DNA from 2 places in the Gorillibacterium sp. sgz306347 genome. Region 1 is predicted to be linked to the other one. Evidence: predicted binding sites of a transcription regulator. Region 1 holds the regulator's gene; the other holds the start of a gene.
What was found. Region 1 encodes Rex, which represses fermentation and respiration genes when NADH is low (regulators of the CRP and FNR family bind a similar motif). Its sites were predicted from a motif close to TTGTGAAATATTTCACAA; they were not measured.

Region 1 (4,497 bases):
GACGACAATTTGTCGGCCGACAAAGCGGGCGTGCTCTGCGAATCGATTGACGAGATGTATCCTCTGTTTGCGGACATCCGCGAGCGGTGGGACAACTGGATGTCGCGACTGTACGAGCGGATGGCGGGAGGTGCGGGCGATACGGGAGAGAACGCCCTGGTATTCCGGCTGACCGACGACCGCAAGCCGGCCGGCTGGGCGGAGCTGACCGAAGCGCACGAGGACCTCGATCGGCTTCTGGCGAAGCTGCTGAAGCAGCTGGACAAACTGCTCGCGCCGCTCAAGGAGGAGCCGGACCGGTCGGAGCTGCAAAGCCTTGCCACCAACCTTTCGGGCGGCGTCAAGGAGCTGGCCCGGCTGCGCGACAACCTGCGCTTTTTCGTTGCCCAGAACGATGCGGGCTTTGTTTACTGGATTGAAGGCAACCACCAGCACAAAATGAAGTCGCTGCAGCTCATGTCCGTTCCCATCGATGTCAGCCCGATGCTGAAGGCGCATTTCTTTGATCAAAAGGAAAGCGTCGTGCTGACCTCCGCCACGCTGTCGGTCGGCAAAACGTTCGATTACACCATCGATCAGCTCGGGCTGCGGGAGGCGGCGGAGGACAACCGGCTCCGGGAGGTGCAGCTGCCTTCGCCGTTCAATTACCGGGAGCAGGCGCTGGTCGTTATCCCGCGCGATTTCCCGGTGCTGAAGGGAATGAAAGGCGAGGCCGAGTTTACGGCCGCGCTGGTGGAATCGCTCGCCGAGGTGGCGCGCGAAACCAAAGGGCGCATGCTGGTGCTGTTCACTTCCTACCGGATGCTGAAGCAGGTGCACGGAGAGCTGCGCGAGCGGCTCACGCCCGACGGCATCCAGGTATTGGGGCAGGGCATGGACGGCGGAAGCCGAAGCAAGCTGGTCCGGCTCTTTCAGGCGAACGGCAAAACCGTTCTGCTTGGAACGAGCAGCTTCTGGGAAGGGGTCGACATTCCCGGCGAAGCGCTGAGCTGCCTGGCGATCGTCCGGCTGCCGTTTCAGCCGCCGAACCATCCGGTGGTGGAAGCCAAATGCGACCGCATCAAACAGAAAAACCAGAATCCGTTCATGAAGCTTTCCGTGCCGCAGGCCGTCATCCGTTTCAAGCAGGGCTTCGGCCGGCTGGTGCGCCGCGAAAGCGACAAAGGCATTGTGATCGTGTACGACACAAGGATTCTGGAAACCTATTACGGAAAGCATTTCTTATACTCGCTGCCGGGACCCAAAATTGAGCATATGAATGCCAAGCAACTGGTGCCGAGAATTTCGCAATGGATGGAAGGGGTTAACGAATGAAGACGACGGAGAAAATCTCGGAAGCGGTAGTCCGCAGACTGCCGGTATACCTGCGCTATTTAAGCGAGCTTCATGCCAATGGCGTGCAGACCGTTTCCTCTCAGGACCTGGGACGCAGACTGGATCTGAATCCCGCCCAAATTCGCAAGGATTTGGCCTACTTTGGGGATTTCGGCAAAAAGGGCATTGGCTATGACGTCGAATACCTGATTGAGAAAATACGTCAGATCCTGAAGCTGGACCGGGAAATCGCCGTCGCTTTGGTCGGAGCCGGGAACCTGGGGAAGGCGCTCAGCAACTACAACGCCTACCTGAAGGACAACATGCACATTGTCGCCCTGTTCGACGCCGTTCCGGAAATTGTCGGCACGAAGATCAATCACCTGACGGTCCAGCCTATCGAGGAAATGAAAGATACGGTGCGCCAGCAGAACATCCGGGTCGGCATCATCACCGTCCCCGGATCGGAAGCGCAGGGCGTCGCAGACGATCTTGTTGCCGCCGGCGTCGAAGCGATTCTCAATTTTGCGCCTTCCATCATTAAAGTGACTCCGAACGTGCGCGTGCATTATGCCGATTTTACGACGGAGCTGCTGAGCCTGGCGTATTACCTGGATTAATCGTTTCTTCCCAATGAAAACGCCGCGATCCGTAAGGGATCGCGGCGTTTTGTGTATCCGCGTCTGCCGTCTCAGGCGTAACGCAGGATGATGCTTTCGAGTATATTGGCGACGCCTTCGCAGGCGTCGGTCGCTTTTTCCAGGCGCTCGTACAGCTCCTTGATTTTGAAATCCGTGTAGGGGTCTTTTTGCTCGGTGAAAATTTTGCGAATGCCCTCGCGCATGAGGCGGTCGCCTTCGTTCTCCAGGCTGTTGATTTGCACGGTATGCTCGGAGATCTGATCGTATTTCTTCTTGGAGAGCAGGTGGAACGCTTCGACGATATGCTCGCAGGCCTTCACAATCACTTCGGCGAATTTTCGCATGTAGTCGTCGGAGGCTTCGATGTTCAGATAGTCGAATTTGGCGATCGTTTCTTCGATGTAGTCCATGACATCGTCCATTTTGTTCGCCAGTTCCATGATGTCCTCCCGGTCGAGAGGGGTGATGAACACTTTATTTAACCCGCGGTAAATCATATGGGTGATGTTGTCGCCCTTGTGTTCAAGATCCTTCAATTGGTCGATGTAAGCCACCGGCGGCTTCGAGCCGCTCATTGCTTCGCGGAACATTTTGGCCGCCACGAGCGTGTTGTCTGCGGATTCCAGCAGCAGCTTGAAAAAATCGGTATCTCCCTTTTTCTGAAACATGTAGGTTTAGCCTCCCGTTTATATATGACCCCGTTGCTCCTTATGTTAAGGTATCATAAAGAGAGCGGGCCGCGCAATGAGGACGCCCCTTCGCCACGGTTTCGTCAACTCTTGTCCGGAAGCCTTGCTTTTGCCCCGCCGGCGTTGTACGCTCTAGAAAAACGGATAGCAGAAAGGAAACGATCCCTTTGGCCCGATTGTTGATCAAAAACGGCATTTTTCTGACTCCGGATGCGGAGTCTCCCGTACTGCGCGGAAATATGATTGTGGCAGACGATAAAATTGAATGGCTCGGACCCGAGCTTTCCCCGGAGCAGCTTGCCTCCGGCTTTGACGAAGTGGTGGACGGCAGCCGCCGGCTGTACATGCCCGGACTAGTCAACACCCACGGACATGCGGCGATGTCGCTGCTTCGGGGCGTAGGCGACGACCTGGCCCTCCAGGTTTGGCTGGAAGAGAAAATGTGGCCCAACGAAGCGAAATTTACGGCGGGCGACGTAAGAATAGGCACCCTGCTTTCCATTGTGGAAATGCTCAAATCGGGCACGACGACGTTCGTCGACATGTACGATCATATGGATGAAGTGGCCCGCTCGGTCGAGCTGTCGGGCATGCGGGCCTGTCTCACGCGGGGCGTCATCGGGCTCTGCCCGCCCGAGGTGCAGGACGTCAAGCTGCGTGAAGCGGCCGCCTTCGCCCGCAGCTGGCATGGCGCCGCAGGGGGCCGGATCACGGCGATGATTTCGCCGCACGCACCCTATACCTGCCCGCCGGACTATATCGAGAAGCTGGTGGAGCTGTCGTACGAGCTGGATCTTCCGATGCACACCCACATGTCGGAAACCGCGCGTGAGGTGGAGGAAAACGAAAGGGCCTACGGGCTCCGGCCGGTCGAGCATCTGGAGAAGCTGGGCGTGTTTGACCGTCCGTGTCTTGTCGCGCATGCCGTTCATTTGAACGACAAGGAAATTGAAATTTTGGCCCGCCGCGACGTCCGGGTTTCCCACAACCCCGGCAGCAACCTGAAGCTGGCAAGCGGCATCGCGCCTGTGACCAAGCTTCTCGCCGCCGGTGTGAAGGTATCGCTCGGGACGGACGGCTCCGCCAGCAATAACAACCTCGACATGTTCGAGGAAATGCGCCTGGCCGCTTTGCTGCACAAAGGAACAACGGGGGACCCGACCGCCGTTCCCGCTTACGAAGCGTTCCGGATGGCGACCCGGGCCGGAGCCGAGTCGATCTGGCTGGACGGCACCGGAGCGCTTGCGCCCGGCATGAAGGCCGACTTTATCGCGCTTGACATCGACCAGCCGCATTATCAGCCGGCTTCGAATTTCCTGTCGCATGTGGTCTACTCGGCTACCGCCGCGGATGTCCGGGACGTGTGGATCGACGGGCGGCCGGTCGTTCGAAACGGAGCGGTCCTGACCCTGGATGAAGAAAAAATCAAAGCGGAATTTGCCGCCAGCTATGAAGGGCTGATCGGGCGTTGAGCGGAAGAAGAACGCGCGCTTCGCGGAAGCGGACGAAGATCATTGTCGGCATTGTGCTGGGGCTCGCTGTGCTGCTGGTAATCGGATACCGGTTTTACATTAGCGTGCAGGCGGATATTTGGACCGAGGAAGATGCGGCTGCGGAGGTGGCCAGGCAGCAAAGCGAACTGGTTACCGTCAGTCAGGTGACGCCTTTTGTCGCCGACGCGCCGATGATGGTGGTGCAGGGAGCAAACGCCGAAGGCCGCAAAATGCTGGTCTGGGTGCTGGGCGGACAGGTGCATGCCGAATACGCCGATCAAGGAGTGACCAAAGCCGACATCAAGAAAAAGGTGCTGGAGCAAACCCCGGCCGCTTCGATCATGCGCATTGTACCCGGGG
Region 2 (4,497 bases), on a different contig from region 1:
AAGCAAACCTTGAAAGGGAGGACACGAACATGGCCGTTGTTGAAAACAAGCTGACTGAAATCGTGCCGGCCGAACAGGTCACGTACTTCGAATCCGGCAATGAAATGGCCGCTACGGCTGCCGCCCAAATCAACTATCACATCATGGGGTATTTTCCGATCACCCCTTCCACGGAAGTGGCGCAATACCTGGACCAAATGAAAACCCGCGGTCTGCATGACATCCAGCTGATCGCCGCCGACGGCGAGCACGGCTCCGCCGGGATTTGCTACGGCGCGGCGCTCGCGGGCGCCCGCGTCGTCAACGCCACCAGCTCCCAAGGCTTCCTGTACATGCTGGAGCAGCTGCCGACGCAGTCCGGCACCCGGTTCCCGATGGTGCTGAACCTGGTCACCCGGGCGATCAGCGGTCCGCTCGACATCCGCGGCGACCACTCGGATCTGTACTACGGCCTGAACCTCGGCTGGGTCATTCTGACGGCGAGCACGCCGCAAGCCGTGTATGACATGAACATCATGGCGCTGAAGGTTGCGGAGCATTCCGATGTCCGCCTGCCGGTCATCGTCGCTTACGACGGCTTCTTCACCTCCCACCAGAAACGGAAGGTGCAGTACTTCAAAGACAACAAGACGGTTCAGGATTTTGTCGGCCCGAACCCGAACGGCAACTACCCGAACGTGGCCGATCCGTCCCGTCCGGTTACCATCGGCGCGCACATGGGCGGCGACGACCTGCTGAACAACCACTATCAGCTGTCGGTTGCGCTGGACAAAGCCGGCGAAGTGTTCGAGGAAGTGGCTCGCGAATACGCGAAGCTCTCCGGCCGCGAATACCCGACGCTCGACCTGTACCGCATGGAAGACGCCGAAGTGGCCCTGTTCCTTCTGAACAGCGCCGGCGAATCGGCCAAAGACACGGTGGACGCTTACCGGGCGCGCGGTATCAAGGCCGGCCTGATCCGTCCGAACATCATCCGCCCGTTCCCGGCCGAGCAGCTCCGCAAGGCGCTGAAGAACGTCAAAGCCCTGCTCGTGGGCGAACGCGCCGATTCCTACGGCGCCCAAGGCAGCAACCTGACGCACGAAATCCGCTCCGCGCTGCAAATCGACCCCGAGAACAAAACCGTCGTGCTGTCCCGCATCTTCGGTCTGGGCGGCAAGGACTTCTATGCCGACGATGCCGAAGCGTTCCTGGACGCCGCCATCGACGCCGCCGCCAAAGGCTACGCCGAGAAGCCGTTTGACTACCACGGCCACTATCCGGGCGAAGCGAAGGACGCGATCAAGGAAGTCATCGAACCGCTGCACGGCGAATCTTACAAAACCGGCCTGATCAACGTAACGCAGGACGAAGAAACCGGACGGCTGAAGGTCAAGCTGCCCCCGCTGCGCCAGCTGACGGTGAAACCGCACCGACTGGCGCCCGGACACGGCGCATGTCCCGGCTGCGGCGCCCTCTCCGCGCTGGAGCTGTTCTTCAAAGGCATCGAAGGCGACATCGTCGTCCTGTTCCAAACGGGCTGCGCTTATGTCGTAACGGCAAGCTATCCGTATTCGTCCCACAAACAAACCTTCGTGCACAACCTGTTCCAGAACGGGGCCGCTACGGTGGCAGGCGCGGTGGATGCATTCTACGAAATGAAGCGCCGCGGCGAAATCCAGGTTTCCGACGACGTCACCTTCATCATGGTATCCGGCGACGGCGGCATGGACATCGGCATGGGCGCGACGGTCGGGGCCGCGCTGCGCAATCATAAAATGATCATTCTCGAATACGACAACGAAGGCTACATGAACACCGGTTCCCAGCTGTCGTATTCCACCCCGATGGGCCACATGACCTCCACGTCGGGCGTCGGCAAAGCCCAAAAGGGCAAAAAAGGCCATCACAAAGACACCGCGCAAATTCTCGCGGCCTGCAACATTCCGTATGTCTTTACGGCGGCGGAAAGCAACGCCCAGGACCTGCTGCAAAAAGCGGCCAAAGCCCAGTGGTACGCCAACAATGTCGGCACGGCTTACGGCAAAATCCTGTGCGCCTGCCCGCTGAACTGGAAAACGGAAGACCCGAAGGGCACCGGCCTGGTCAAAGCGGCGGTCGATTCCTGCTTCTTCCCGCTCTATGAAATCGAGCAAGGGGTTACGAACATCACGTACAACCCGGAAGAAAAGGGCAAACGCGTTCCGGTGGTGGAATGGCTGAAGGGCATGGGCAAAACGAAGCACTTGCTGAAGGACGAAGCGATGCTGGCCGATTTCGAGGCGGAGGTCGAGCGCCGCTGGAACCGGCTGAAGGCGAAGCACGAAAACCCGGATCTGTAAAATAAGTCACGGTCATCGCAAAAAAGAAAGAAAAGCAAGGATGGGTCCCCGAGGCCGGCAGTTAGCGGCTGCCGGCCTCAAGTATGCCCATTGATAAACGTTCTCAGTCTAGTATACCTCGTTTTTCTTCTATTGGCGAGGATTTATGTGATTTTTTTCGCAATCTTTCAGCTGGTCAGAAAGGAAGGAGAATACGTACATGGAACAGCAACAAGCCTGCCAATGCGAGGGAGTCGCCCAGGCCGACGAGAAGCTGGAAAAGGTTCAGGCCGCCATCGAGAGCTTCAAATCGGTGAAAGGCGCTCTGATTCCGGTGCTTCACGAGGTTCAGGATATTTACGGCTACCTGCCGGAGGACGTGCTGAAGGTGGTATCCGCCGAGCTGGATATCCCGATGAGCGAAATCTACGGCGTCGCCTCGTTCTATCATTTCTTTTCCCTTACCCCCAAAGGCGAAAACATCATCCGCGTGTGCATGGGCACCGCGTGTTATATCAAAGGCGCGCAGGCGCTGCTGGACCGGCTGAGCACGGAGCTGAACGTGCCGGTGCAGGGAACGACGGAAGACAACAAATTTACGCTGGAAGCGACCCGCTGCCTGGGCGCCTGCGGTTTGGCCCCGGTCATGACCATCGGCGAGAAGGTATACGGCCGCCTGGTTCCCAACGACGTTCCGAAAATCCTGAAAGAGTACAATTGACGAGGCGTGCGCTCGGCGCATTTTAAACGGGAGGTAGTGGCATGAAGCTTTTGACAGATCTCGAAGCAATCCGAACCCTGACCCAGGGGAAGCTGGACAACCGGCAAATCACCGGTGCCGGAACGGATTCCATCCAGTTCCGGTCGGTCATGGTGTGCGGCGGGACGGGATGTACGTCCTCGGACTCGAACAAGATCATCGCGGCGCTGGAAAAGGAAATCGGCAATCACGGCATCGAAGAAAAGGTGGAAGTGGTGCGGACCGGCTGCTTCGGGCTGTGCGAGCTGGGACCGGTCGTGATCGTGTATCCCGAAGGCGTCTTTTACAGCCGGGTAGAGGTCGCGGATATTCCCGATCTGGTGGAGCAGCATTTGCTGAACGGCAAGCCGTATGAAAAGATCGTTTATGAAAAAACGAAAGTGGACGGCGAAATTCTGAATTTCGAAGAAACGGATTTCTATAAAAAGCAAGTCCGGATCGCCCTGCGCAACTGCGGCATCATCGACCCGGAAGTGATCGACGAATACATCGCCCGCGACGGCTACAAGGCGCTTGGCAAAGTGCTGATGACCATGAGCCGCCAGCAGGTTATCGAAACGATGAAGCAATCCGGCCTGCGCGGACGCGGCGGCGGCGGGTTTACGACCGGCCTGAAATGGGAGTTTGCCGCCAAGCAGGAGAAGAACCAGAAATTCGTCATCTGCAACGCCGACGAAGGCGACCCGGGCGCGTTTATGGACCGGTCGATCCTGGAGGGCGATCCGCATGCCGTCATCGAGGCAATGGCGATCGCCGGCTACGCCATCGGCTCGAACCAAGGCTTCATCTACGTGCGTGCGGAATATCCGATTGCCGTACAACGTTTTGTCAAAGCGTTGAAACAGGCTCGCGATTACGGCTTGCTTGGCGATAACGTGCTTGGCACCGGATTCAAGTTCGACATCGACGTGCGGCTTGGCGCGGGAGCGTTTGTCTGCGGCGAGGAAACGGCGCTGATGAACTCGATCGAAGGCCGCCGCGGGATGCCGAATCCGAAACCGCCGTTCCCGGCCGTGGAAGGGCTGTGGGGCCAGCCGACCATTATCAATAACGTGGAAACGCTTGCAAACGTGCCGCAAATCATTTTGAAGGGCTCGGAGTGGTACGCGGGCATCGGGACCGAGAAGTCGAAGGGCACGAAGGTTTTCGCGCTCGGCGGCAAAGTCGTCAACACCGGCCTGGTGGAAGTGCCGATGGGCATTACGCTGCGCGAGGTTATTTTTGAAATCGGCGGCGGCATCCCGAACGGCAAAAAGTTCAAAGCCGTGCAAACCGGCGGCCCGTCCGGCGGCTGTCTGACGGAGGAGCATCTGGACTGCACCATCGACTTCGATACGCTCACGAGCCTCGGCTCGATGATGGGCTCCGGCGGCATGATCGTCATGGACGAGGACACCTGCATGGTGGACGTCGCCCGCTTCTACCTGGACTTCACGC

Region 2: the regulator Rex is predicted to act here: its motif matches at 2,467-2,484, upstream of nuoE (NADH-quinone oxidoreductase subunit NuoE).

The regions. Positions count from the first base shown of each region.
Region 1 covers NZ_JCAPET010000018.1:16,398-20,894, reverse strand. The annotation lists gene dinG (ATP-dependent DNA helicase DinG) at 1-1,314, shown strand, start outside; gene AC6I6H_RS11325 (redox-sensing transcriptional repressor Rex) at 1,311-1,934, shown strand; gene AC6I6H_RS11320 (DUF47 domain-containing protein) at 2,006-2,623, opposite strand; gene AC6I6H_RS11315 (amidohydrolase) at 2,806-4,116, shown strand; gene AC6I6H_RS11310 (cell wall elongation regulator TseB-like domain-containing protein) at 4,113-4,497, shown strand, end outside.
Region 2 covers NZ_JCAPET010000012.1:4,922-9,418, forward strand. The annotation lists gene AC6I6H_RS08615 (2-oxoacid:acceptor oxidoreductase family protein) at 1-2, shown strand, start outside; gene AC6I6H_RS08620 (thiamine pyrophosphate-dependent enzyme) at 30-2,321, shown strand; gene nuoE (NADH-quinone oxidoreductase subunit NuoE) at 2,521-3,021, shown strand; gene nuoF (NADH-quinone oxidoreductase subunit NuoF) at 3,063-4,497, shown strand, end outside.